4 regions of the Enterobacter sp. MG-EB028 genome follow, and region 4 is predicted to be linked to each of the others. Evidence: predicted binding sites of a transcription regulator. Region 4 holds the regulator's gene; each other region holds the start of a gene.
What was found. Region 4 encodes PurR, which represses purine synthesis genes. Its sites were predicted from a motif close to CANGCAAACGTTTGCNTG; they were not measured.
Positions count from the first base shown of each region.

Region 1 (7,179 bases), 900 kb from region 4:
GGCGCTCAGGCGGTCCGTATCGGTATCGTTCAGGTTCAGGTGACCGACCTTACGACCCTCGCGGACCTCTTTGTCATACCAGTGCAGGTGCACCAGCGGCAGCTTTAGCCAGTCGTAGTTCAGATCGGTCCCGATCAGGTTGATCATCACCGACGGGCTGTTAACGACGGGCTTCGGCAGCGGCAGGTCGGTGATCGCGCGCAGATGCAGTTCGAACTGGCTGATGGAGGCGCCGTTTTGCGTCCAGTGGCCGCTGTTGTGCACGCGCGGAGCCAGCTCGTTGATCAGCAGACCCGATGGTGTGACGAAACACTCCATCGCCATGACGCCCACGTAGCCCAGCTCGTGCATGATGGCGGAAAGCATCTCTTCCGCCTGCGCCTGCTGGTCGGCATTGGCCTGCGGGAAGGCGACGCTGGTGCGCAGAATGCCGTCCTGATGCAAGTTATGCGTCAGCGGGTAAAACACCGTGCGGCCATCGTGCCCGCGCGCGCCAACCAGCGACACTTCGCCGCTAAAGTTGATGCCCTGCTCAACGATGCACTCGCCGTAGCAGTCGTCCGGCAGCTCGGCGGTTTCATGCGCGCGCAGGCGCCACTGGCCGCGGCCGTCGTAGCCGCCCACGCGACGCTTTACAATCGCCAGTTCGCCCAGCATCGCGAACACGTCATTCCACTCGCTTTTGTCGGACAACAGCTGCCACGGTGCGGTCGGCAGACCGAGCTTGTCGAACAGCTGCTTTTGCGTCAGACGGTCGGCAATAATCGGGAACACGTCGCGGTTCACAAAGGCGTTATGGCGCGCCAGCTCGCGGGTCAGCGCGGTTTCCGGCCAGCGTTCGATTTCTGCCGTGATCACGCTCTGGTGGAACGGGACGGCCTCAGGTTCATCGTCCAGCCCGACGGGCCAGACAGCAATACCCAGCGGCTCACCGGCCTGACGCAGCATACGGCCCAGCTGGCCGTTACCGAGGACGCAAACCTGCTTCATGCTGCACCCCGCGGGTCCGGGTTATCCAGCACCTCGTCGGTCTGGGCTTTACGCCACGCCGCCAGACGCTGGCGTAAATCTTTGTCGTGCGTTGCAAGAATTTGCGCGGCCAGCAGAGCGGCATTCGCCGCGCCCGCTTTGCCAATCGCCAGCGTGCCGACAGGAATACCGCGCGGCATCTGGACGATGGAATAAAGGCTATCGACACCGCTTAATGCGGCGCTTTGAACAGGGACGCCCAGAACCGGCACCAGGGTTTTGGCGGCAATCATGCCTGGCAGATGTGCTGCGCCGCCCGCACCGGCAACGATCACCTCATAACCGTTCTCTTCAGCGCTTTCGGCGAAGCTGAACAGTTTGTCCGGCGTACGGTGCGCGGAGACCACTTCAACGTGGTGCGGTACATTCAGGATTTCAAAGATTTCGGCGGCGAACTGCATGGTAGCCCAGTCGCTTTTGGACCCCATCACGATGGCGACACGCGCCGGATTATTGCGGGAAGACATGCGTCTTAAAACTCCTGTGGTGCGAAACACACTGCTTTCGAGGGCACAGAGAATAGCATGTTATACGGGCAAGGAAAACGGTTGCGCGGTTAAATCTTGAGCCGTTGTTGCCATCAATTCATAACAAAACAGACCGCGATCTGGCGGTCTGTTTTCGTCGAGCGACAATCATTATTTCGTCAGTTCTGCGGTCATGTACACGCGGTTGTTGAACTGCGCGCTGGTGATTTTGTATGACGCACCTTGTTCAGCAGCCTGGGCAGCAATTTTCGCTTCTGCGCGGTCAAGGGTTGAGCCGGTTGCACTCACGCTCTGAGCGAAAGAACCGAAAGAAACCAGGGAGAGAGCAGTAACTGCAACGAAAGTTTTGATGGATTTCATGGTCGTATTCCTTAAATATTTTGTCTGGGATAGGGCGTGTTGCCCTGATGTGATAAATAATAGGCCGACCACGGGCTGATTAAAATCGAAACAATTTGCCGATATTGTTCAAAAAAATAGAACGACTTGTGAGGGGTTAAAACGGAAACGCGATAAGCTCCACGCCCTCTGGCGTGACTTTGACCATAGAGCCTTCGCTGTGCCACGCGCCCAGTACCACGCGATGGGCCGGTTCATCGTTGGCGATAAGACAATGCACGTCAGGACGATGGGTATGACCGTGGATCAACCACTGAACGCCATGCTTTTCCATCACGTTCACCACCGCCAGTGGATTAACGTCCATGATGGTCAGGGATTTGCTGCTGTTGGCGGCTTTACTGCCCGCGCGCATTCTGGCGGCGATGCGGTTGCGGATAAACAGCGGCAGGGCAAGGAACAGCTTCTGGATCCACGGGGTGTGGACTTTGGCGCGAAACGCCAGGTAGCCGGTATCGTCGGTGCAGAGCGTATCGCCGTGCATGATCAGCACCCTGCGGCCATAGAGGTCGAGCACCTGCTCTTCCGGCAGCAGCGTCATACCGCTTTCACGGGCGTAGCGCTTGCCGAGCAGGAAATCACGGTTGCCGTGAATGAAGTAGCAGGGGACGCCGGAATCCACCAGCATTTTAATGGCGGCAGCCATTTCACGGTGCAGCGGGTTTGGGTCGTCGTCGCCAATCCAGGCTTCAAACAGGTCGCCCAGGATGTACAGCGCATCGGCGCTTTTCGCTTCCCCGCGTAAAAAACGCAGAAAACCGGCGGTTATCGCCGGTTCTTCTGTTTGCAGATGCAGATCCGCAATAAAGAGTGTCGCCACGAATTACTCGCTGACGGTCACGCTTGTAATCACAACGTCTTCTTTAGGAACGTCCTGGTGCATACCGCTGCGGCCGGTTGAGACGGCTTTGATCTTGTCAACCACGTCCATCCCTTCAACCACTTCTGCGAAGACGCAGTAGCCCCAACCCTGCAGGCTTTCGCCGGAGAAGTTCAGGAAGTCGTTATCCGCCACGTTGATGAAGAACTGCGCGGTGGCAGAGTGTGGTGCCTGAGTACGGGCCATCGCCAGCGTACCACGGGTGTTTTTCAGACCGTTGTTCGCTTCGTTTTTGATCGCTTCTTTGGTCTCTTTCTGGCGCATGCCAGGCTCGAAACCGCCGCCCTGAATCATAAAGCCGTTGATCACGCGGTGGAAAATGGTGTTGTTGTAGAAACCTTCGCGGCAGTAGTCCAGGAAGTTTTTAACTGTTTCAGGCGCTTTGTCATCAAAGGTTTTGATTACGATATCGCCATGATTAGTGTGGAAAGTAACCATTTTTGCATCCTGTTCCGTTATTGTGGTACGTCGACCCGCCTTCGGGTCATATATAGGGGCTTGTTATAGCATAACCACAGGACGCGATCACCTTGCATTGTGTGCTGATCCTATTCCGAATTATGGGTATTATAGGGAACAAACAACCCACACACGTGTTTACATGGAATCTTCGATGTTAAAAATCTTTAATACAATGACGCGCCAGAAAGAGGAATTTAAACCTATCCATGCCGGGGAAGTCGGCATGTACGTGTGTGGTATTACGGTTTACGATCTCTGTCATATCGGCCATGGCCGTACCTTTGTCGCGTTCGACGTCGTCTCTCGCTACCTGCGCTTCCTGGGCTATAACCTGAAGTACGTGCGTAACATTACCGACATCGACGATAAAATCATCAAGCGCGCTAATGAAAACGGCGAAAGCTTTGTTGCGCTGGTGGATCGCATGATCGTTGAGATGCACAAAGACTTCGACGCTTTAAATATTCTGCGTCCGGACAGCGAGCCGCGTGCGACCCACCATATTCACGAAATTATCGATATCACCGAGAAGCTGATTGAGCGCGGTCACGCGTACGTTGCTGACAACGGTGACGTGATGTTCTCGGTGCCGACGGACCCAACCTACGGTTCGCTTTCCCGTCAGGATCTGGATCAGCTCCAGGCCGGCGCGCGCGTGGACGTGGTGGACGTGAAGCGTAATCCGATGGACTTCGTGCTGTGGAAAATGTCCAAAGCGGGCGAACCAAGCTGGCCATCCCCGTGGGGCGAAGGCCGCCCGGGCTGGCACATTGAATGTTCCGCGATGAACTGCAAACAGCTGGGCAAGCACTTCGACATTCACGGCGGCGGTTCGGACCTGATGTTCCCGCACCACGAAAACGAAATCGCGCAGTCCACCTGCGCCCACGGCGGCGAGTACGTGAACTACTGGATGCACTCCGGGATGGTGATGGTTGACCGCGAGAAGATGTCGAAATCGCTGGGCAACTTCTTTACCGTGCGCGACGTGCTGAAGTATTACGACGCGGAAACCGTGCGCTACTTCCTGATGTCCGGCCACTATCGCAGCCAGCTGAACTACAGCGAAGAGAACCTGAAGCAGGCGCGCTCGGCGCTGGAGCGTTTGTACACCGCCCTGCGCGGCACCGACAAATCAGTGCCTGCGGCTGGTGGCGAAGCATTCGAAGCGCGCTTTGTTGAGGTGATGAACGACGACTTCAACACCCCGGAAGCCTACTCCGTGCTGTTCGACATGGCGCGTGAAGTGAACCGCCTGAAGTCAGAGGACATGGCCGCGGCGAATGCGCTGGCGTCCCATCTGCGCAAGCTCTCTTCCGTGCTCGGCCTGCTGGAGCAGGAGCCGGACGTGTTCCTGCAGAGCGGCGCGCAGGCGGACGACGGCGAAGTGGCGGAAATTGAGCGGCTTATCAAAGCGCGTCTGGAAGCGCGTCAGGCGAAAGACTGGGCGGCGGCAGATGCGGCGCGTAACCGTCTGACCGAGATGGGCATCATTCTGGAAGACGGCCCGCAGGGAACGACCTGGCGTCGTAAGTAATTTCCACCCTCACCCTAACCCTCTCCCTAAGGGAGAGGGGATCGTTCGGTTGTCTCCCTCTCACTGTGGGTGGAGGGCATCAGCGCGCACGCTTTCTCCACCACAGCAACCCCATCAGCACTACCCCCGGCAGCCACACCCACAGCAATTCTGAAACGATCACCTGATGCCCGTACGGCGTGGTATAGCGCGACAGCGCAAACGGCGCGACCTTAATCACCTGCCACGGCGCAAAGAAGCGTTCATCCGACCACGGCCATAACCAGCCGACGCCTTTCCCGCCCGTGGTAATCGAATCCAGCAGGCTGTGCGACAGCAATGACACCGTTAAAAATAGCCAGCACCGCGTCAGGCTGGCCCGGAACCATCGTCGGCCAATCAGCACGCAAAGTATCGGCACCGCAAAGGCGAACAACAGGGAGTGGGTAAAGCCGCGATGACCGAAAACATTTCCGTAGGCAACGCCGAATTTAAACGCCAGCACGTCGGCGTCCGGCAGCATGGCGAGAACGATACCGGCAAACAGCAGGCGGGGAGGGATGACTTTGGTTCCCAGACCTAAGCCCAGGCAAAGAGGGACAGCAGCGTGAGTAATAACGGTAGGCATTACATTTATCCATGGCAAATCATGGCAATATAGCAGCGAATTCGCTGCGGCAAACCGGTGCTAAATTCTGATTTTACGCCGACTCGCGTGCGATAAGCTGCCCGGAAAGCGTAATGCGCTGGGTTTGCAGATCCGGCTCCTTAAGCTTGCGGATAATCAGCCCCGCCGCCTGTCGCCCGGTTTCATCGCTGGCCGAGGAGACGTAGGTGAAGGAAGGGGAGGTGAGGTTAACGTGCAGCATATCTTCAAAACCGATCAGCGCGACCTGCTGGGTTAAGAAGACGTCTTTCCCCACGGTGCGGCCCACCTGATGAATGCCGGAAATGGATCCGATCATCGCATCCGGGGAGTGGCAAAGCAGGGCGGTGATGGCGTTGTTTTTTTCCAGCAGCTGACGCGTCGCCATCGCGGCGGCCTGGGTGTCGTCGCTGCAGGCCGGTGAATATTCATCGCGCCAGACCAGCCCGTTTTGCGTCATCGCGCTGCGAAAGCCGAGCAGGCGCTGCTCGCGGATAAGACAACCCTCGCGCCCGCCAATGTAGGCGATCGTGCGGTGTCCGCGCTCGATAAGATAGCGCGCAGCCAGGTTCGCCGCCTGGCGGTTGTCGCGCATTACCAGATTGCATTTTTCATCCAGCAGGGACTGCGAGACCACCACCAGCGGCAGCGGGCACTGGCGGATCTGCTCCGGTAAAGCGGCGTTACAGGTGTCAGACGCCAGATAAATAACGCCCGCGACGCCCTGCTGCTTAAACGACAGCAGGGTGCGTTCGAGATGTTCACGGTCGTTCAGCGGCTGGCCGAGAAAAACCATATAACCCTGCTTCTCCAGCTCCTGAACGATGCTCGCCATCACCTTGATGGAAAAGCTGTCGCTGAAGTCACGCAGGATCAGGCCGATCAGATTGGAGGTGTTGGCGCGAAGGTTGGCAGCGGCAACGTTATGAACATAGCCCAGCGTCGTGATGGCGGCATTGACCTTCTCGATCGTCGCCTCTGAGATTTTCCCTTTCTGGCGTAGCACCAGCGAGACGGTAGAGACCGACACGCCCGCGTGCTTTGCGACATCAATGATGCTGACTTTCTTCAAAACCGCTCCCTGAAATTTACCGATTATCAGCCGGATAAGACACGGCTCCCAGCGTACAGGAGACGTGTCGTTCAGGCATCTTATTATTTGCCGATCATGGTGGACATGGTCTGGGCGATAAACTGTGCTCTGGCACCGAAAATCACCTGAATCCCGTTATCGCCGACGAAGACCACGCCGCGCGCGCCGAGCCCGTTCAGTCCGTCCCTGTCCACCGCATCGCTCTTCGCCACTTCCAGACGCAGGCGGGTGATGCAGGAGCCGACGGAGTCAATGTTCTGCGCGCCGCCCAGCAGGCCGATGATTTCAGTGGCAAGTTCGGAATCGGACTTGTCATTCGCGCTGGCGGTCACTTCCGTACGGCCCGGCGTTTTCACGTCGAAGCGGCGGATCACGAAGCGGAACGTAAAGTAGTAAATCAGCGCCATCGGGATGCCGATGATAATGGCGCTCAGGAAGTTGGTCTGATAGCCGTTAAACGACGGCAGGATCCCGAACGAAAGGTAGTCGATAAAGCCCGCCGAGAACGATTTGGCGATATGCGCGTGCAGCAGGTACATGGTCATGTACGCCAGGCCCGCCATGATGGCGTTAAAGACGTACAGAATTGGCGCCACGAAGATAAAGGTGAACTCTACCGGCTCGGTGATCCCCGTCAGGAAGCAGGTGAGCGCCGCAGAGAACAGA
Region 1 covers NZ_CP195079.1:1,186,330-1,193,508, forward strand. Annotated here, with positions in the region: gene purK (5-(carboxyamino)imidazole ribonucleotide synthase) at 1-990, opposite strand, end outside; gene purE (5-(carboxyamino)imidazole ribonucleotide mutase) at 987-1,496, opposite strand; gene ACR42C_RS05505 (YdgH/BhsA/McbA-like domain containing protein) at 1,668-1,877, opposite strand; gene lpxH (UDP-2,3-diacylglucosamine diphosphatase) at 2,014-2,736, opposite strand; gene ppiB (peptidylprolyl isomerase B) at 2,740-3,234, opposite strand; gene cysS (cysteine--tRNA ligase) at 3,410-4,795, shown strand; gene ACR42C_RS05525 (metal-dependent hydrolase) at 4,875-5,402, opposite strand; gene malI (Mal regulon transcriptional regulator MalI) at 5,476-6,492, opposite strand; gene ACR42C_RS05535 (PTS transporter subunit EIIC) at 6,576-7,179, opposite strand, start outside.
Region 1: purE (5-(carboxyamino)imidazole ribonucleotide mutase) is a predicted target of PurR. The motif match lies at 1,567-1,584, and genes of this name have one in related genera.

Region 2 (7,179 bases), 1.4 Mb from region 4:
TGATCCAGTGAAAGACATGGTGAAACCGGAAGAGATGGTCGTGCTGGACCGCTGGGCGGTAGGCTGCGCGAAAGCGGCACAGGAAGACATCGTTAAGGCGTATGAGTCCTACGACTTCCACGAAGTGGTGCAGCGCCTGATGCGCTTCTGCTCCATCGAGATGGGCTCGTTCTACCTCGACATCATCAAAGACCGCCAGTACACCGCGAAGGCGGACAGCGTGGCGCGCCGTAGCTGCCAGTCCGCGCTGTTCCATATCGCAGAAGCGCTGGTGCGCTGGATGGCGCCGATAATGTCCTTCACCGCAGATGAAATCTGGGGCTATCTGCCTGGCGACCGTGAGAAATATGTCTTCACCGGCGAGTGGTATGAAGGTCTGTTCGATCTCTCCAGCACCGAAGCAATGAACGATGCCTTCTGGGACGAGCTGCTGAAAGTGCGTGGCGAAGTGAACAAGGTGATCGAGCAGGCGCGTGCTGATAAGAAAGTTGGTGGCTCTCTGGAAGCGGCAGTGACTCTGTACGCCGAACCTGAGCTGGCGGCGAAGCTGACCGCGCTGGGCGATGAATTGCGATTTGTCCTGTTGACCTCCGGTGCAAAAGTTGCGGATTATGCCGAGGCTTCTGCTGATGCTCAGCAGAGCGAGCTGCTCAAAGGGCTGAAAGTCGCGCTGAGCAAAGCCGAAGGTGAGAAGTGCCCGCGCTGCTGGCATTACACTACCGATATCGGCCAGGTGGCGGAACACGCAGACATCTGCGGACGCTGTGTAAGCAACGTCGCCGGTGACGGCGAAAAACGTAAGTTTGCCTGATGAGTAAAACTCTCTGTTCAACAGGACTGCGCTGGCTGTGGCTGGTTGTGGTGGTGCTGATTATCGATCTGGGCAGCAAGTTCCTGATCCTCCAAAATTTTGCTCTGGGGGAGACGGTTTCGCTGTTCCCGTCGCTTAACCTGCACTATGCACGCAACTACGGCGCGGCGTTTAGCTTCCTTGCCGACAGCGGTGGCTGGCAGCGCTGGTTCTTTGCGGGTATCGCTCTCGGTATCTGCGTGGTGCTGGCCGTGCTGATGTACCGCTCAAAGGCCACGCAAAAGCTGAATAACATTGCCTACGCGCTGATCATTGGCGGCGCGCTGGGCAACCTGTTTGACCGCCTGTGGCACGGCTTTGTGGTCGATATGATCGACTTCTACGTCGGCGACTGGCACTTCGCGACCTTTAACCTGGCCGATACCGCAATTTGCATCGGTGCGGCGTTAATCGTGCTGGAAGGCTTCTTGCCTAAACCGGCCGCGAAAGAGCAGGCGTAACACACTCGCCCGGTGGTGTAATGCCACCGGGCAAAACAAGCGAGCAATTTGCATGTCTAAATCCGTACAGAGCAACAGCGCGGTTCTCGTTCACTTCACGCTGAAGCTGGATGACGGCTCCACCGCCGAATCCACCCGCAATAACGGCAAACCTGCCCTGTTTCGTCTCGGCGATACCTCCTTGTCTGAAGGTCTTGAGCAGCAGCTCCTGGGCCTGAAAGAGGGGGAGAAAAAAGCGTTCTCGCTGGAGCCGGATGCCGCGTTTGGCGTGCCAAGCCCGGACCTGATCCAGTATTTCTCGCGCCGCGAGTTTATGGACGCGGGCGAACCGGAAATCGGGGCGATTATGCTCTTTACCGCTATGGACGGCAGCGAAATGCCTGGCGTGATCCGCGAGATTAACGGCGACTCTATCACCGTTGACTTCAACCATCCGCTTGCCGGGCGTACCGTTCATTTTGATGTTGAAGTGCTGGAGATCGATCCGGCACTGGAGGCCTGAAATGCAGATCCTGTTGGCTAACCCGCGCGGCTTCTGCGCCGGTGTAGACCGCGCTATCAGCATTGTTGAAAATGCGCTGGAGATTTACGGCGCGCCAATTTACGTGCGTCACGAAGTGGTGCATAACCGCTACGTGGTGGACAGCCTGCGCGAGCGCGGCGCTATTTTCATCGAGCAGATCAGCGAAGTGCCGGACGGTGCGATCCTGATCTTCTCCGCGCACGGCGTCTCTCAGGCGGTGCGTAACGAAGCGAAAAGCCGCGATTTAACCGTTTTCGACGCAACCTGCCCATTAGTGACGAAAGTGCATATGGAAGTGGCGCGTGCCAGCCGTCGCGGAGAAGAGTCGATTCTGATTGGCCATGCGGGTCATCCGGAAGTCGAAGGTACCATGGGCCAGTACAGCAATCCGGAAGGGGGAATGTATCTGGTTGAGTCGCCGGAAGATGTCTTTACGCTGAACGTGAAAAATGAAGCCCGTCTGTCGTTTATGACCCAGACGACGCTCTCGGTTGATGATACCTCGGATGTGATTGACGCCCTGCGCCAGCGCTTCCCGAAAATCGTCGGGCCGCGTAAGGATGACATCTGCTACGCGACCACCAACCGCCAGGAAGCGGTGCGTGCGCTGGCTGAACAGGCGGACGTGGTGCTGGTGGTCGGCTCCAAAAACTCGTCTAACTCCAACCGTCTGGCCGAACTGGCGCAGCGCATGGGTAAAGCGGCGTTCCTGATCGACGACGCGGCGGACATCCAGGAAGCGTGGGTTAAAAATGCGGTCTGCGTTGGCGTTACCGCAGGCGCTTCCGCGCCGGATATCCTGGTGCAGAACGTGATAACCCGTCTGCAGGAGCTGGGCGGTGGCGAAGCGGTTCCGCTGGAAGGACGCGAAGAGAATATCGTCTTCGAAGTGCCGAAAGAGCTGCGTATCGACGCCCGCGAAGTGGAATAACCCCTAAACAGCGAAAAGGCCAGCATCTCATGTGCTGGCCTTTTTTTTGCCCCGTACTTTATCGTGACCACAAAATCATGTCTTTTACTGATATTTAAGTCGGTTTCACGTTAAATTCTAATTATTGGTGTTTTCAGTTGGCAGCCTCCGCGAAGGCTGGTTAATCTGAAAACGATTTACATCATTTTAACGTAAGAGAATAACTATGCATGATGCACAGATCCGTGTCGCCATTGCGGGCGCGGGTGGACGTATGGGCCGTCAGCTGATTCAGGCGGCACTTCAGATGGATGGCGTAGCGCTGGGCGCGGCGCTGGAGCGTGAAGGCTCATCGCTTTTGGGGGCCGACGCAGGTGAACTGGCGGGTGCAGGAAAGACGGGCGTTACTGTCCAGAGCAGCCTGGATGCGGTTAAAGATGACTTCGATGTGTTTATCGACTTTACCCGCCCGGAAGGTACGTTGACGCACCTGGCATTTTGCCGCCAGCACGGCAAGGGGATGGTGATCGGCACCACCGGTTTTGACGACGCGGGTAAGCAGGCCATCCAGGACGCATCAAAAGAGATCGCGATTGTCTTCGCGGCGAACTTTAGCGTGGGCGTTAACGTCATGCTCAAGCTGCTGGAGAAAGCAGCGAAGGTCATGGGCGACTATACCGATATTGAAATTGTCGAAGCCCACCACCGCTACAAGGTAGATGCGCCGTCAGGCACGGCGCTGGCGATGGGCGAGGCGATTGCTCATGCACTCGATAAAGATTTAAAAGACTGCGCGGTTTATGCCCGCGAAGGTCACACTGGCGAACGCGTACCGGGCACTATTGGTTTCGCAACGGTACGTGCGGGTGACATCGTCGGCGAACATACGGCGATGTTCGCCGATATTGGTGAACGCGTGGAGATTACTCATAAAGCCTCAAGCCGCATGACGTTTGCCAACGGCGCGGTACGTTCCGCTTTGTGGCTTAAAAACAAGAAAGATGGACTTTTTGATATGCGAGATGTGCTCGATCTCAACAATTTGTAAGTATTATTACCCATCGTGATGTGGTTATTGCAGTCGTAATTCTTTGATTGCATAGGGCAATATTTTATTGCCCTTATATTTTACCTGTTTAGCTCTTGTTTTGTTTGTTGAGCCATGAAAACACAACTATTCTTCCTGGTTTTCGTTACTGAAATGTAAATTTTGACCATTTGGTCCACTTTTTGATGCTGTGTCGACTCATTTTTCATTAAATTCGGCGCGCAAGCGTTTTCCGCAGTGATTTACCTGATCTTTTTGTCGCTTAAGCTTCACTCGCCTCACCAGATGCGCAAAAGACTAAACAAAATATCCGTTTTAAGTTGACTTTTACCCACCAAATCTCCAGAATGCCGCCGTTTGCCAAAAATCCGCTGGCAACACATTTGCATTGATCCATGACATGGTTATGAATTAATATGCAAATAAAGTGAGTGAATATTCTCTGGAGGGTGTTTTGATTAAGTCAGCGCTATTGGTTCTGGAAGACGGAACCCAGTTTATCGGTCGGGCCATAGGGGCAACGGGTTCGGCGGTTGGGGAAGTCGTTTTCAATACTTCAATGACCGGTTATCAAGAAATCCTCACTGATCCTTCCTATTCTCGCCAAATCGTTACTCTTACTTATCCTCATATCGGCAATGTCGGCACCAACGCGGCTGACGAAGAATCTTCTCAGGTACATGCGCAAGGCCTGGTCATTCGCGACCTGCCGCTGATTGCCAGCAACTTCCGCAATACCGAAGACCTCTCTTCTTACCTGAAGCGCCATAACATCGTGGCGATTGCCGATATTGATACCCGTAAGTTAACGCGTCTGCTGCGCGAGAAGGGTGCACAGAACGGCTGCATCATCGCGGGTGATAACCTCGATGCGACGCTGGCGCTGGAAAAAGCGAAAGCCTTCCCGGGCCTGAACGGCATGGACCTGGCGAAAGAAGTGACGACCGCGGAAGCCTACAGCTGGACACAGGGTAGCTGGACGCTGGAAGGCGACCTGCCGGAAGCGAAAAAAGAGAGCGAGCTGCCGTTCCACGTGGTGGCCTACGATTTTGGCGCCAAGCGCAACATTCTGCGCATGCTGGTTGACCGCGGCTGCCGCCTGACGGTGGTGCCGGCTCAGACCTCTGCCGAAGACGTATTGAAGATGAATCCGGACGGTATTTTCCTGTCCAACGGTCCTGGCGACCCGGCACCGTGCGATTACGCCATCGCCGCCATTAAGTCCTTCCTGGAAACCGACATCCCGGTATTCGGCATCTGCCTCGGCCATCAGCTGCTGGCGCTGGCGAGCGGTGCGAACACCGTTAAGATGAAGTTCGGCCACCACGGTGGTAACCACCCGGTGAAAGACATCGATAACAACACGGTAATGATCACCGCGCAGAACCACGGCTTTGCCGTCGATGAAGCCTCAATGCCGGCTAACCTGCGCGTGACCCATAAGTCGCTGTTCGATGGCACCCTGCAGGGGATTCATCGCACCGATAAGCCAGCATTCAGCTTCCAGGGTCACCCGGAAGCCAGCCCGGGCCCGCACGACGCCGCGCCGCTGTTCGATCACTTCATCGAACTTATCGAGCAATACCGTAAGACCGCTAAATAATCAGGAGCCGAGAAGACCATGCCAAAACGTACAGACATAAAAAGCATCCTGATCCTTGGCGCTGGCCCGATTGTCATCGGCCAGGCCTGTGAATTCGACTACTCCGGCGCTCAGGCGTGTAAAGCCCTGCGTGAAGAGGGCTACCGCGTTATCCTGGTGAACTCTAACCCGGCAACCATCATGACCGACCCGGAAATGGCCGATGCAACCTACATCGAGCCGATTCACTGGGAAGTGGTGCGTAAAATCATCGAGAAAGAGCGTCCGGACGCGGTCCTGCCAACCATGGGCGGCCAGACGGCGCTGAACTGTGCGCTGGAGCTGGAGCGTCAGGGCGTGCTGGCCGAGTTCGGCGTAACCATGATTGGTGCGACCGCCGACGCGATTGATAAAGCAGAAGACCGTCGCCGCTTCGACGTGGCGATGAAGAAAATCGGCCTCGACACCGCGCGTTCCGGTATTGCACACAACATGGAAGAGGCGCTGGCCGTTGCGGCTGAAGTGGGTTATCCATGCATCATCCGCCCATCGTTCACCATGGGCGGCACCGGCGGCGGTATTGCCTACAACCGCGAAGAGTTCGAAGAGATTTGCGAACGCGGTCTGGATCTTTCCCCAACCAAAGAGCTGCTGATTGATGAATCGCTGATTGGCTGGAAAGAGTACGAGATGGAAGTGGTGCGTGATAAAAACGACAACTGCATCATCGTCTGCTCCATCGAAAACTTCGATGCGATGGGTATCCACACCGGCGATTCCATCACCGTTGCGCCAGCCCAGACGCTGACCGACAAAGAGTATCAAATCATGCGTAACGCCTCGATGGCGGTACTGCGTGAAATCGGCGTGGAAACCGGCGGCTCTAACGTGCAGTTCTCCGTTAACCCGAAAACCGGCCGTCTGATTGTTATCGAAATGAACCCGCGTGTGTCCCGCTCCTCCGCGCTGGCCTCCAAAGCGACCGGCTTCCCGATTGCGAAAGTGGCGGCGAAACTGGCGGTGGGTTATACCCTCGACGAGCTGATGAACGACATCACCGGTGGCCGCACCCCTGCGTCCTTCGAGCCGTCCATCGACTACGTTGTGACTAAAATTCCTCGCTTTAACTTCGAGAAGTTCGCAGGCGCGAACGACCGTCTGACCACCCAGATGAAATCCGTCGGTGAAGTGATGGCGATTGGCCGCACGCAGCAGGAATCCCTGCAGAAAGCGCTGCGCGGCCTCGAAGTGGGCGCGACCGGCTTTGACCCGAAAGTGAGCCTGGACGACCCGGAAGCGCTGACCAAAATCCGCCGCGAGCTGAAAGACGCGGGCGCGGAGCGCATCTGGTACATCGCCGATGCCTTCCGTGCTGGCCTGTCCGTCGACGGCGTGTTCAACCTGACCAACATCGACCGCTGGTTCCTGGTGCAGATTGAAGAGCTGGTGCGTCTGGAAGAGAAAGTGGCAGAGCTGGGCATCAACGGCCTGGACGCAGACTTCCTGCGCATGCTGAAGCGTAAAGGCTTCGCCGACGCGCGTCTGGCTAAGCTGGCGGGCGTGCGCGAAGCGGAAATCCGTAAGCTGCGCGACCAGTATGACCTGCACCCGGTTTACAAGCGCGTCGACACCTGTGCGGCAGAGTTTTCTACCGACACCGCGTACATGTACTCCACCTATGAAGACGAGTGCGAAGCGAATCCGTCCGTCGACCGCGACAAGATTATGGTGCTGGGCGGCGGTCCAAACCGTATCGGCCAGGGCATCGAGTTTGACTACTGCTGCGTACACGCCTCGCTGGCGCT
Region 2 covers NZ_CP195079.1:728,659-735,837, forward strand. Annotated here, with positions in the region: gene ileS (isoleucine--tRNA ligase) at 1-811, shown strand, start outside; gene lspA (signal peptidase II) at 811-1,311, shown strand; gene fkpB (FKBP-type peptidyl-prolyl cis-trans isomerase) at 1,364-1,813, shown strand; gene ispH (4-hydroxy-3-methylbut-2-enyl diphosphate reductase) at 1,815-2,765, shown strand; gene dapB (4-hydroxy-tetrahydrodipicolinate reductase) at 2,971-3,792, shown strand; gene carA (glutamine-hydrolyzing carbamoyl-phosphate synthase small subunit) at 4,247-5,395, shown strand; gene carB (carbamoyl-phosphate synthase large subunit) at 5,414-7,179, shown strand, end outside.
Region 2: carA (glutamine-hydrolyzing carbamoyl-phosphate synthase small subunit) is a predicted target of PurR. The motif match lies at 4,011-4,028, and genes of this name have one in related genera.

Region 3 (7,179 bases), 360 kb from region 4:
CGTCCAGCAGCAACACCTTCGGCCCGCTGACCAGCGCGCGGCCCAGAGCCGCTTTACGCAGCCAGCCGCCGGAGAGCGCCGAGAGCTCCATATCCGGTTCCAGACCGAGCTGGGCCAGCACTTCATTAATGCGGTTTTCCAGCTGCCACAGGCCGTGGTGATCGAGCATCTCCTGCACTTTCGCCAGTTCGTTAAGGTTCTTATCGCTCGGGTCGGTCATCACCAGATGCGAAATCTCGTGATAGCGCTTCAGGTATTCCGCCTGCTCAGAGATGCCTTCCGCCACGAAATCGTACACGCTGCCGGTCACATGACGCGGCGGGTCCTGCTGGAGGCGGGAGACAATCAGATCCTGCTCGTACACGATGCGGCCGTCATCCAGTCCCTGCTCGCGGTTGAGAATTTTCATCAGCGTGGATTTACCCGCACCGTTACGGCCCACCAGACAGACGCGCTCGTTATCTTCGATATGCAGCTCTGCATTATCGAGAAGCGGCGAGTCGCTGAAAGAGAGCCACGCGCCGTGCATACTAATTAATGACATTTATTTTTCCTTTCAGACCGCGGTAATCAACCAGCAGTTATGAATTTGACGGTTGCGGGCGAAGTCCTGAGACAGCGTTTTTTGGCTGATTTCTTGTGCTTTCAGGCCCAGAGCCGCTAAGCCGTCATGATCCATACGGAAGCCGCGTTTGTTGTTCGAGAACATAATGGTGCCGCCTTTGCGCAGCAGGCGCTTCAGGTCGATCATCAGGCGCAGGTGATCGCGTTGAACGTCAAAGCTATCCTCCATGCGCTTGGAGTTGGAGAAGGTCGGCGGATCGATAAAGATCAGATCGAACTGCTCGTCGGTATCGCGCAGCCAGCCCAGCACGTCGGCTTGCATCAGGCGATGCTGGCGTCCGGTCAGGCCATTGAGACGCAGGTTGCGCTCGGCCCACTCCAGATAGGTGCGGGACATATCCACCGTAGTGGTGCTGCGCGCGCCGCCGAGACCGGCGTGCACGCTCGCGCTCCCGGTATAGGAGAACAGGTTGAGGAAATCTTTCCCCTTGCTCATCTGGCCGAGCATGCGGCGGGCGATACGGTGGTCGAGGAACAGGCCAGTATCAAGATAGTCAGTCAGGTTCACCCACAGGCGGGCGTTGTATTCGCCCACTTCGATAAAGTCGCCCTTTTCGCCCATTTTCTGGTACTGGTTTTTACCCTTCTGACGCTCGCGGGTTTTCAGCACCAGCTTGTTCGGCGCAATGCCCAGCACGGCGATAGTTGCCGCAATAACGTCCAGCATACGCTGACGCGCTTTTTGCGCATCAATGGTTTTCGGCGGAGCATATTCCTGAATCACCACCCAGTCCGCGTAGCGGTCAACCGCCACGTTGTACTCCGGCAGGTCGGCATCGTACAGGCGGTAACACTCGATCCCTTCCTGTTTAGCCCACTTCTCAAACTTCTTCAGATTCTTGCGCAGACGGTTGGCGTAATCTTCCGCCACGCCGGTAGGCTTGCTGTCCGCCGCTTTCTCCGCCAGATGGTAGTTTTTCTGCACGCAGTCCAGCGGGCCGTTTTTCGCTTTAAACTGGCGATCGGCACGCAGCTGCAGGCAGCTCAGCAGCTCCGGCGAGGCGCTGAACAGAGACAGGTTCCAGCCGCCGAAGTAGTCCTTCATGTTGCGTCCCAGCAGGCTGTGCAGGGCAATCAACGCCGGCTCGCTGTCCAGACGCTCGCCGTATGGCGGGTTGCTGATCACAGTACCGTACGGGCCTTTCGGCAGCGGGTTGGTCAGGTTCGCCACGTCTTTCACCTCGAAGGTCACCAGCTCGCCGATACCGGCGCGACGGGCGTTGCTGCGGGCACGTTCAATCACGCGCGGATCGCTGTCCGAACCGTAGAAATGCGAGGTGTACTCCGCCAGGCCTTTACGCGCGCGAGTCTGCGCGTCGTCTTTAACCTCTTTCCAGAGCGCTTCGTCGTGCTGTGCCCAGCCTTTGAAGCCCCAGTGGCCGCGGTGCAGCCCCGGCGCACGGTCGGTGGCCAGCATGGCCGCTTCAATCAGCAGCGTACCGGAACCGCACATCGGATCGAGCAGCGGCGTGCCCGGCTGCCAGCCGGAGCGCATTACGATGGCGGCGGCCAGGGTTTCTTTGATCGGCGCCATACCGGTGCGATCGCGGTAGCCGCGCAGGTGCAGGCCTGCGCCGCTTAGATCGAGAGAAATACTCGCCGTGTCGCCGTTCAGCCAGACGTTGATGCGCAGGTCCGGGTTTTCGCGATCGACGTTCGGACGTTCCTTATTTTTACGCGTGAAGCAGTCCACAATGGCGTCTTTGACGCGCAGGGCGCCGTACTGGCTGTTGCGGATCTCATCGTTCACGCCGTTGAAATGCACCGCGAAGGTGGCGTTCGGCGTGAAGATCTCTGTCCAGTCGATCATCTGTACGCCGGTGTAGAGATCCAGGTCGCTATAGACCTTGCACTCCTTCATCGGCAGCATGATGCGCGACGCCAGACGGCTCCACATCAGGCTCTGGTAAATAAGCCGCGTGTCGCCCTCAAAATGGACACCACCCTGAACCACCTGGCACTCTTGCGCGCCCAGGGCTTCCAGTTCAGTTTTTAACAGCTCTTCCAGCCCACGGGCCGTACTGGCAAACAGAGAATTCATATCGTCACTTTTACTCTTAGAAAATTGTCGCGCATTATAGCTAATATGGCGTGTATGTCATAAAGTTGAAGGCTTATTTTCATTTGTGGGAGTGTGCAGTGGCGACGTTATCCAGGCTTTTTATTCATCCGGTGAAATCCATGCGCGGCATCGGCGTCTCTCACGCGCTGGCCGACATGAGCGGATTCGCCTTCGATCGTATTTTTATGGTCACCGAGCCTGACGGCACGTTCATTACCGCACGCCAGTTCCCGCAGATGGTTCGCTTTACGCCTTCCCCGCTTCATGACGGTTTGCATCTGACCGCGCCGGACGGTTCCAGCACGGTGATTCGCTTTGCTGATTTTGCGGCTGTCGACGCGCCAACGGAAGTATGGGGTAATCATTTTACCGCGCGCATCGCCCCGGATGAGATTAACCGCTGGCTGAGCGGTTTCTTCTCCCGCGACGTGCAGCTGCGCTGGGTTGGTCCGGAACTGACGCGTCGCGTGAAGCGCCACGAGGCCGTACCGCTCTCCTTCGCCGATGGCTTCCCGTTCCTGCTGACCAATGAGGCGTCGCTGCGTGATTTACAAAACCGCTGCAAAGCCAGCGTGCAGATGGAGCAGTTCCGCCCAAACCTGGTGGTAACGGGGGCTAACGCATGGGAAGAAGACACCTGGAAAACGATCCGCATCGGCAGCGTTATTTTCGACGTGGTGAAGCCCTGCAGTCGCTGCATTTTCACGACGGTAAGTCCTGAAAAAGGCCAGAAGCACCCTTCCGGCGAGCCGCTGAAAACCCTGCAATCATTCCGTACCGCGCAGGATAACGGTGATGTCGATTTCGGCCAGAACCTGATCCCCCGCTCCAGCGGCGTGATTCGCGTAGGCGATGAGGTTGAAATTCTCGCCCGCGGGCCGGCCAGAGTGTATGGCGCAGGCCAGGAAGAAGAAATGGTCGAGGCCGAGACGAACGTCGCCTCTGCGGTGGATATTCACTGGCAGGGCAAGATTATTCGCGGCAACAATCAGCAGGTGCTGCTGGAGCAACTGGAGCAAGCCGGTATTCGCGTACCGTATTCCTGCCGCGCGGGAATCTGCGGATGCTGCCGCATCAAGCTGCTGGAGGGTGAAGTGAGTGCGCTGAAGAAATCTGCAATTGGAAATGACGGTACAATTCTGTGCTGTAGCTGCGTACCGAAAACGTCGGTACAGCTGGAAGCTTAAACCGCCTGTTCGAGGCTGAAGGAATCTACGCGCAGCTGTGGCTTCAGCCTGTCATTCATGACTTTGATAGCATCACCTAACTGCATAACCCGCCCGGCAATCGTCACGCCGGGCTGCGCCAGCAGACAGAGTGCGGCATTTTCGCCCGGCTCAACGACTAATAAACTCACCTCTTCGGCGGTATCGCTCAGGTTAACGCTGGCCGCATCGCCCGTTGCTGGCGTCCAGTCCATGCCGTGAGGCAGGAAATGCCAGCTTTTCGGCATTTGCGGTTTCAGGAAACGGATAGCCACCAGCGCATTTAATACCAGTTCGGCACGCTGCTCTTTAGAGAGCATCAAATCGCGGCATTTTTCTTCAAAGGAGAAATAAAGCGCTGCATCATCAACGCAAAAGCCCGACGGGGAAAACGCGTCCGGGGTTAACATTCGACGGGCAAAACGAGAACGAAACAGCATGCCATTGGCTAAATCGAGCATCATACGATCATGCTCGTCGCAAAAATACCAGCGCCAGTTATCGTCAGGTTTAATTCGCATGTGTCTCTCCCGTCCCCAAACGTCCTGTACTAAAAATGTCCTGTTCGCCGCTTCGTTTATAACATTAGTAATAAAAGACTATAATGTCTAAATAAGCAACAGTGACGGAATATAAAACAACCAGGGCTGGAAATAAAGCCCTGGTTGTCTGATTAAGAGAAAAGATTAGATATGAGTAACGATTTCTTTAATCAGCGGCGGTCCTTTAAAAATAAAGCCGGAATAGATTTGCACCAGTGATGCACCGGCCGCCATCTTCTCGCGCGCAGCAATCACCGAGTCGATACCGCCGACGCCGATAATCGGTAAACGGCCTTTTAATTCCGCAGACAAAGCGCGAATAATTTCGGTGCTTTTTAATTGTACCGGACGTCCGCTTAACCCACCCGCTTCGTCACAGTTTTTCATTCCCTGAACGAGCGAACGATCGAGCGTGGTATTCGTTGCAATCACACCGTCAATATTATGGCGAACCAAACTGTCGGCAACCTGGATCAATTCTTCGGCAGAAAGATCCGGGGCGATCTTAACCGCGACCGGAACATATTTATGATGGATCGTCTGGAGTTCATTTTGCTTATTTTTAATGGCACTCAGAAGATCGTCCAGCGCTTCGCCATATTGTAAGGAACGCAGCCCCGGGGTATTGGGTGAAGAAATATTCACCGCAATATAATCGGCATAGGCGTAGACTTTTTCCATACAAATCAGATAGTCATCTTTACCCTGCTCTACCGGCGTGTCTTTATTTTTGCCGATATTGATGCCTAATATCCCGTCAAAATGGGCTTTTTTTACGTTCTCAACAAGGTGATCAACACCGAGGTTATTAAAGCCCATGCGGTTGATCAGCCCTTCGGCTTCAACCAGGCGGAACAGTCGCGGCTTGTCATTTCCCGGCTGTGGGCGCGGCGTGACGGTACCGATTTCGATAGAGCCAAAGCCCATCGCGCCCAGAGCATCAATGCACTCGCCATTTTTGTCCAGACCCGCCGCCAGACCCAGCGGGTTTTTAAAGGTCAGACCCATGCACTGCACAGGTTTTTCCGGCACATTCTGACGCACCAGAGCGGCCAAAGGCGTTCCGGTAATACGACGTAATTGCTGGAATGTAAATTCATGAGCGCGCTCGGGGTCGAGCTGGAAAAGGGCTTTACGAACGAAGGGGTAGTACATGAACTCTCCTGGATTCCCGGTGTGCAAACCGGGAGGGGATTATGGGCGATCCCGCTCAGAAAGGGAATTGACCTGCGGCAAAAAATCGGCGTAAAACGCAATCGTTTACCTCCCTGTCTATTTCTTATGCGCTTTTTCGCATTTTAATTGCGGATAAATCATTTAGTGGAATAACCGCGCGATGTCACACTCCTGAAAATTGTTATGAATGTTAGATAAAAACAAACAATTAGTTATAAGGAGGAAGTATGCGCGTCATTACCCTGGCCGGAAGTCCACGATTCCCTTCGCGCTCCAGCGCCCTGCTGGAATATGCTCGTGAAAAGCTCAACGCCCTCGACGTGGAAGTGTGCCACTGGAATCTGCATAACTTCGAACCTGAAGATTTGCTGTATGCCCGCTTCGACAGCCCCGCGCTGAAAACCCTCATTGAGCAGCTCAAGGAAGCGGACGGCCTCATCGTTGCGACCCCGATTTATAAAGCCTCTTTTTCGGGCGCGCTGAAAACCCTGCTCGATCTTCTCCCCGAGCGCGCACTGGACGGCAAAGTGGTTCTGCCGCTGGCAACGGGCGGTACGGTTGCCCATTTACTGGCGGTGGATTATGCCCTGAAGCCGGTGCTGAACGCCCTGAAGGCTCAGGAGATCCTCCACGGGGTTTTCGCGGATGATTCACAGGTCATTGACTACCAGCATAAGCCGCACTTTACGCCGAATCTGCAAACCCGCCTTGATGCTGCGCTGGAAACCTTCTGGCACGCGCTGCATCGCCGGGATATCCAGGTTCCTTCTTTTAATCCGCCGCAGGGAGTCGCACATGTTTAAAACCTTAACCTACCTCGGACTGGCTGGCCTGATGGCGTTTACCGCGCTGGCGCAGGCTGCAGAAACCGCACCGGACAGCTTACGCATTGGCTATCAGAAAGGCAGCGTCAGCATGGTGCTGGCAAAAAGCCACCAGCTGCTGGAAAAACGCTTCCCGGACACCAAATTTTCCTGGGTAGAGTTCCCGGCAGGGCCACAGATGCTTGAAGCGCTGAACGTCGGCAGTATCGATCTGGGCAGCACGGGCGATATCCCGCCTATTTTTGCTCAGGCTGCCGGGGCAGACCTGGTATATGTCGGCGTAGAACCCGCTAAACCGAAAGCCGAAGTCATTCTGGTACCTGAAAACAGTGAGATTAAAAGCGTCGCAGACCTTAAAGGGCATAAGGTCGCTTTCCAGAAAGGTTCCAGCTCGCACAACCTGCTGCTGCGCGCCTTACAGGAAGCCGGGCTCAAGTTCACGGACATTCAGCCCGTTTACCTGACGCCTGCCGACGCGCGCGCCGCGTTCCAGCAGAAGAACGTTGATGCCTGGGCTATCTGGGATCCGTACTACTCCGCAGCCTTACTGCAAGGGGGCGTTCGGGTTCTGAAGGACGGCACTACGCTGAAACAGACCGGCTCGTTCTACCTCGCCGCGCGCCCTTACGCGGAAAAGAACGGCGCATTTATTCAGGGCGTACTGGATACCTTTACCCAGGCCGATGCGCTGACCCAGACCCAGCGTCAGGCGAGCATTGCCCTGCTGGCGAAGACCATGGGCTTGC
Region 3 covers NZ_CP195079.1:1,724,974-1,732,152, reverse strand. Annotated here, with positions in the region: gene ACR42C_RS08105 (ABC transporter ATP-binding protein) at 1-544, opposite strand, end outside; gene rlmKL (bifunctional 23S rRNA (guanine(2069)-N(7))-methyltransferase RlmK/23S rRNA (guanine(2445)-N(2))-methyltransferase RlmL) at 557-2,665, opposite strand; gene ACR42C_RS08095 (YcbX family protein) at 2,764-3,873, shown strand; gene zapC (cell division protein ZapC) at 3,870-4,412, opposite strand; gene pyrD (quinone-dependent dihydroorotate dehydrogenase) at 4,578-5,588, opposite strand; gene ssuE (NADPH-dependent FMN reductase) at 5,837-6,412, shown strand; gene ACR42C_RS08075 (sulfonate ABC transporter substrate-binding protein) at 6,405-7,179, shown strand, end outside.
Region 3: pyrD (quinone-dependent dihydroorotate dehydrogenase) is a predicted target of PurR. The motif match lies at 5,683-5,700, and genes of this name have one in related genera.

Region 4 (7,179 bases):
GATAATAGCTAAACATCCGCTTGAATCGTTCAGAATAGTTGTCCGCAATTTCAGGCCAGGCTTCCTGAAAACGCGCATGCCAGGCCATTAACGTGGTGTCGTAATCCGCGCCGAAGTTATGCCAGTCTTCCATGACGAAATGGGATTCGCTGGCGTTGGCAATCTGGCGAACGGACGGTAAACAGCCATTCGGAAAGATGTATTTGTTGATCCACGGGTCGACGTTATTGTCGGTCCGCTTCGAGCCGATGGTATGCAGCAGGAAGATGCCGTCCGGTTTCAGATTACGGTCCACCACCTCAAAGTAGGTGTCGTAGTTTTTTGGCCCCACGTGCTCGAACATGCCGACGGAAACGATCCGGTCAAACTGCTCATTCAGGTCACGGTAGTCCTGCAGCCGAATATCCACATCAAGATCCTGACAGCGCTCTCGCGCCATTTTTTGCTGTTCTGCTGAGATCGTCACGCCGACCACGCTGACGCCGTAGTGCTTCGCCATAAAATACGCCAGTCCGCCCCAGCCGCAGCCGATATCCAGCACGCGCATGCCGGGCTGTAGCTGCAATTTCTCGCTAATCAGGCGCAGCTTGGCCTGCTGAGCCTCTTCAAGCGTCGACGCCTCTTTCCAGTAGGCGCAGGAGTATTGCATGAAGGGGTCCAGCATGCGGCTGAACAGATCGTTGCCGAGATCGTAATGCTCTTTGCCGACGATCCACGCACGTTTTTTACTTTGCAGATTAAACAGGCGGGCAGAGGCGACACGCAGGGTGTCTTTCAGATTGCGAGGGAGCTGTTTTTCCAGACCGGCACGCAGCACGCTGGCGAAAAAGGTATCCAGCCGTTCGCACTCCCACCAGCCGTCCATATAGCTTTCTCCCAGACCTAACGATCCCTCCCGCAACACGCGTTTATAAAAATCGGGATGTTTAACCTGAGGATCGGATGGCGATGATCCATTGATAGTGATGCCTGCCCGACCTAACAGTTCACTGACGATCCGGGACCAGTTATCGTCCGGAACGCTGACTTCTTCTATACACGATGAACTCATAGCTTCTCCATCACCCTACTGTGATCAGAACCTTAAAACAGCGTAGACGCTTTTTTTGGTTTGTGAGAAATCTCACGGTAAATACCGCGAGGCTAGTATCCGACGTAGAACAGAGGAAGGGAGATAACCCTTGCCGAAATGCCTTCCATGGTAAAACGGGAGCACTCCGGCTCCCGTTAACACTTAATATTTATCGTATTTAATCGAACCAAATTTAGTATAGGCCTCAAAATTTGGTGATTCAATAGAAAATTCTTAGCAACCTAATCACTGAAAATTAACATAGTTCCTGGTGCGATCAGGCGTGCGAGGTTTCAACCTGCGTACTCTCATCCTGCGCGGCAGCCTGCATGCGATAGCCTATGACGGCCAGCGCAACGGTAGCCAGCATTACGCTGGTTGTCGTCAGCAGCGGCGTGGCAATCAGCGCTGAGACTACCAGACTTGCCAGGAAGCACAGCCCCAGTTGCAGGGTGTTCTGCAGCGCGGCCGCGCGGCCTGTCGCCTGCGGGAACGGACGCAGCGCCTGCGCCACCACGATAGGGTAGATCGCCCCGTTCGCGACGGCCATCACGCAGAATGGAATCAAAATTTCGGCCAGACCGGCACCCGGAATAAAGCCAACGGCCCAGGTCCCGATGACGCTCAGCGCATACAGCACCAGCAGCCATGGCAGCATCTGCTGACCTTCCCACTTTTGCAGCGCCGCGCGGCAGCCATACCCGCCCACCAGGAACGCGATAGTCTGTGGAACATAGCTCAGGCCGATGGCTGCAGGGCTGTAGCCTATATCGTGCAGAATGAACGGCGAACCGGTGAGCCACGCGAAGAAGCTTGCCGAGCAGGCGGCATAGATCAGAACGTTGCCGCGATACGCTTTGGTGCTGAGCAGGGAGGTGAAGGTGATCGGCTTCGCGTCTGCGTGCACCTCTTTTTTATGCGCGGGCTTGAGGGCGAATGCCGGCAGCATCAGCACCAGCGTGATGGCAAACAGCGTGGCAAAGATGGCCTGCCAGTCAAAGTGCGCGAGGATCCAACTACCCAGCAGCGGAGCAAGGGCAGGTGAAAGCCCTACCAGCGGCATAATGGTGGCGAAAATACGGTTGGTGCGGTTTGCCGGGTAGTAGTCGGTGACCAGCGCCTGCCAGGTCACGGCAGCGGCACAGACGCCGACCGCCTGAACAAACCGCAGTACCAGCAGCCAGGTGGCATCGCGCACCCATAGCATTCCCAGGCAGCCCACGGCAAAAATGGCCAGACCCAGCAGCAGTACCGGTTTACGGCCGAAGCGATCCGAAAGCGGTCCCCAGAGCAGCTGCGCGAAGGCAAAACCGGCAAGGAACAGGCTCAGGCTGGCGCTGATGGCGGCAGCAGGGGTTTGCAAATCTTCCTGCATGGCGGCGAAAGCCGGCAGGTACATATCGGTGGCCAAAAAGCCCAGCACGCTTAAGCCGCCGAGCCAGACTAAAAAACCTTTCCTGGGTTGCACTGTTTTATTCTCCTGAGGAGGCAGGTATACGTTGGCGCTGAGTGTAGGGAGTGCAAAGCCGCTTGTGAAACGCTAATATTTGGCGGGTGCATTCAAATTTTTTGCAGGCAGAAAATGTGGTCAGATTATTCTCTTGAAGTGGTCGATGCTGTCGCACGTAACGGCAGCTTTAGCGGGGCGGCGCAGGAGCTGCACCGCGTCCCTTCGGCTATCAGCTATACCGTACGTCAGCTTGAGGAGTGGCTGGCGGTACCGCTGTTTGAACGGCGGCATCGTGATGTGGAATTAACGCCTGCTGGGGCGTGGTTTTTGAAGGAAGGGCGTTCTGTTATCAAAAAAATGCAGATCACCCGCGAGCAGTGCCAGCAGATCGCGAACGGCTGGCGGGGACACCTTTCCATTGCGGTGGATAACATCGTTAAGCCCGAGCGCACCCGGCAGATGATTGTCGATTTCTACCGTCATTTTTCTGACGTCGAACTGCGGGTTTCGCAGGAGGTGTTCAACGGCGTCTGGGATGCGCTGGCGGACGGCAGGGCAGAGATGGCCATTGGGGCCACGCAGGCGATCCCGGTCGGGGGGCGTTACGCCTTTCGTGATATGGGGATGCTGAGCTGGAAATGCGTGGTGGCAAGCGATCATCCGCTGGCGAAGATGGAAGGGCCGCTGAGCGATGATACGCTGCGCGGCTGGCCGTCGCTGGTGCTGGAGGATACCTCCCGCTCGCTGCCCAAGCGTATCACCTGGCTTTTGGACAACCAGCGGCGGGTGGTGGCCCCTGACTGGGAATCGTCGGCGACGTGCCTCAGCGCCGGGCTCTGCGTCGCGATGGTACCCGTTCATTTTGCGCGACCGCGAATCGACACCGGTGAGTGGGTTGAGCTGGCCCTGGAGAATCCGTTCCCGGATGCGGCCTGCTGCCTCACCTGGCAACAAAATGATGTTTCGCCGGCGATGGCCTGGCTTCTGGATTATCTGGGGGACAGCGAAACGCTTAACCGGGAGTGGCTGAGGGAGCCAGCCTGGCTGGCTCCGCAATGAGATTAACGACGGTAGTCGCGGAACGGGCCATCCGCAACGGAACGGCGTTCGATAAGGCGAGGGTGAACTTCAATGGACTGCGACTCTTCACGTTTGTTGACGATCCTGTCCAGCAGCATATTGAAGGCGGTTTCACCCAGCGAATCTTTCGGCTGGTGAATGGTGGTCAACGCTGGCGTGAAGAAGCGCGCGTTGCGCACGTTGTCATACCCGATCACGGAGATGTCCTGCGGGACGCGCAGACCCAGCTCGTCGGCCGCACAGAGGGCGCCCATCGCCATGATGTCCCCCCCGCAGAAGACGGCGGTCGGGCGGTGCGGCTGGGAGACGATCTGCTGCATCGCGCGGTAGCCTGATTCCGGCTCAAAGTCGCCCTGCACGATCCAGTTTTCCGGCACGGTAATCAGCGCTTCTTCCATCGCTTTCATAAAGCCGGCCAGACGGCCCGCGCCGGTGTTGCGCTCCAGCGGACCCGGGATCACGCCAATCTCGCGATGGCCGCGCTCAATCAGATAACGGCCGGCCATATAGCCGCCCTCAAAGGCGTTATCGATAACCGAATCGGTGAAATCCGCGCGCGCTTCGCCCCAGTCCATCACCACCATCGGAATATGGCGATACTCTTCCAGCATCGACAGCACGGATTCCGGGTACTCGGAACACATTACCAGCAGGCCATCCACGCGCTTTTGCGCCATCATCGACAGGTAGGCGCGCTGTTTTTCAATGCTGTTCCATGCGTTGCCGAGAATCAGGGTATAGCCTTTCTGGAAGCAGTTTTTCTCCACCGCTTCAATGATCTCGGCAAAATAGGCCGCTTCACTGCTGGTCGCCAGCAATCCAATGGACTTGGTGTGATTGACCTTGAGGCTGCGCGCAACCGCGCTTGGCGAATAGTGCAGCTCTTTGATTGCTGCCCAGACCGCGTTGCGCGTCTCTTCCGCCACGAAGCGGGTTTTGTTAATTACATGTGATACGGTTGTAGTGGAAACGTTTGCGCGTTTTGCTACGTCTTTAATTGTTGCCATTAAATGTCACTCCAGACCATATCCTAAGCTCCTGAAAAACTTGAAGGTAAACGTTTGCCTTCTCTCACCCTTATCACGCAATTTTGGATTGCGGCACGCCAGGAAAACGACACGGGACGTCAGGAGGGGGTCAATGGCCGGTACGCTAATAAATTTAGCGTGGAATTTTGGCCTATCTTGATGAAAAGGGGAAGAGGTAAAGTGGTTATCAGTATAAATCCAGGAAGATTTTTGACGGAATCTGTGCAAAAATGAGCAAGCTCACTTTTCGTGGGGGGATTAAAAGGAGAAAAATTGATGAGTTCCGATCTGAAGTTTTCGCTGTTCACCACCGTTGTTGTGCTGGCTCTGATTGTCGCGGCCGGTCTGACGGCTGCACTGCACTGATTTACGCGGAGGGAGAGCCTTCTCCCTCCCCATCGCCGCGATTGTTACTTCTCTGGCAAAAATCTTTTGCCATTTTGTTAACTTCTCATTTTTTGTGATTGATGTCATGCTTTCCGCTTCTTTGTTCTGTGTCACCACATGACACGGCATCCGGAGTTGACGCATGAAAATCAATTTTCCCCTGCTGGCCCTGGCGATTGGCGCTTTTGGGATTGGCACCACTGAATTCTCCCCGATGGGGTTACTGCCTGTTATTGCCCGGGGCGTAGACGTCTCGATCCCTGCGGCAGGCATGTTAATCAGCGCCTACGCCATCGGCGTGATGGTGGGGGCGCCGCTGATGACGCTTCTGCTTTCTCACCGGGCGCGCCGCAATGCGCTGATTTTCCTGATGGCGATTTTCACTCTGGGCAACGTGCTTTCGGCCATTTCGCCGGACTACACTACCCTGATGCTGTCGCGCATTCTGACCAGCCTGAACCACGGCGCGTTCTTTGGGCTGGGCTCGGTCGTGGCCGCAAGCGTAGTGCCAAAACACAAGCAGGCAAGCGCTGTAGCGACCATGTTTATGGGGCTGACGATTGCCAACATTGGCGGGGTGCCGGCGGCAACCTGGCTGGGGGAAGCGATCGGCTGGCGTATGTCCTTCCTGGCGACGGCCGGGCTGGGCGTGGTCGCAATGGTGGCGTTGTTCTTCTCTCTGCCGAAAGGCAGTGCAGGAGAACGTCCGGAAGTGCGTAAAGAGCTGGCGGTGCTGATGCGCCCGCAGGTGCTCTCCGCGCTGCTCACCACGGTGCTGGGGGCAGGGGCGATGTTTACCCTCTACACCTATATTTCACCGGTGCTGCACGATATCACCCACGCACCGCCTCTTTTCGTTACCGCGATGCTGGTGCTGATTGGCGTCGGCTTCTCGATCGGCAACTATCTCGGCGGGAAATTTGCTGACCGTTCCGTGAGCGGGACGCTGAAAGGCTTCTTAACCCTGCTGATTGTCATTATGGTTGCTATCCCGTGGCTGGCGCGTAATGAGTTCGGAGCGGCGATTGCGATGGTCGTCTGGGGGGCCGCAACCTTTGCCGTGGTGCCGCCGCTGCAGATGCGCGTGATGCGTGTCGCCCATGAGGCGCCGGGCCTCTCGTCTTCCGTGAATATCGGGGCGTTCAATCTCGGCAATGCGCTGGGCGCAGCCGCCGGAGGCGCAGTGATTTCAGGTGGTCTGGGGTACAGTTTTGTGCCGGTGATGGGGGCCATTATTGCCGCGCTCGGCCTGCTGCTGGTAATGATGTCCGGCCGTAAACAGCCTGAAGCCGTTTGCACGGCGGAATAAGCAAAAACGCAGAAGGGCGCACCCTTCTGCGTGTCTTTTACGCGGCGAAATTCTTCGCGACAAATTCCCAGTTAACCAGCGCCCAGAAGTGTTCCAGGTAGTTCGGGCGCGCGTTGCGGTAATCAATGTAGTAAGCGTGTTCCCACACGTCCACGGTCATCAGCGGCGTAGCGCTGGTGGTCAGCGGGGTGCCCGCGTTAGACGTGGACACGATAGCCAGTTTGCCATCCGCCTCTTTTACCAGCCACGTCCAGCCAGAACCGAAGTTCTTGATGGCTGCATCGGTAAACTTCGTCTTAAACTCGGCGAAGCTGCCAAAAGCGGCGTTAATCGCGGCCGCCAGCTCACCGGCAGGTTCGCCACCGGCATTGGGTGCCAGGCAGTGCCAGTAGAAGGTGTGGTTCCACACCTGAGCCGCGTTGTTAAAAACGCCACCCTCTGAGCTGCGAACGATCTCTTCCAGCGTTTTGCCTTCGAAATCGGTGCCCTTGATCAGGTTGTTCAGGTTGGTGACGTACGTCTGGTGATGTTTGCCGTAATGATATTCCAGGGTTTCCGCTGAAATGTGCGGTGCCAGGGCGTCTTTTGCATACGGTAGTGCAGGTAATTCGAACGACATTGCTTCTCTCCTTATTGTATTTTGCGTTGCCAATAACCACACAGACAACAGGGACAGGATAGCAAATTGAAAGGGTATGCAAAAGAGGAACTTACCCTGCCACGGATGTGGCAGGGCAGGGATTAGCGAATGGTTTTTGGCGTCATCACGCGACGCGCGCCGACGTAGTGGCGCATCCAGTAGTCTTCACTGAGCGAGGTGATCTGAATATCCTGGCCGCTGCGCGGTGACTGG
Region 4 covers NZ_CP195079.1:2,089,141-2,096,319, forward strand. Annotated here, with positions in the region: gene cfa (cyclopropane fatty acyl phospholipid synthase) at 1-1,051, opposite strand, end outside; gene punC (purine nucleoside transporter PunC) at 1,350-2,540, opposite strand; gene punR (DNA-binding transcriptional activator PunR) at 2,655-3,581, shown strand; gene purR (HTH-type transcriptional repressor PurR) at 3,584-4,609, opposite strand; gene cydH (cytochrome bd-I oxidase subunit CydH) at 4,907-4,996, shown strand; gene ACR42C_RS09980 (MFS transporter) at 5,160-6,326, shown strand; gene sodB (superoxide dismutase [Fe]) at 6,364-6,945, opposite strand; gene ACR42C_RS09990 (NlpC/P60 family protein) at 7,068-7,179, opposite strand, start outside.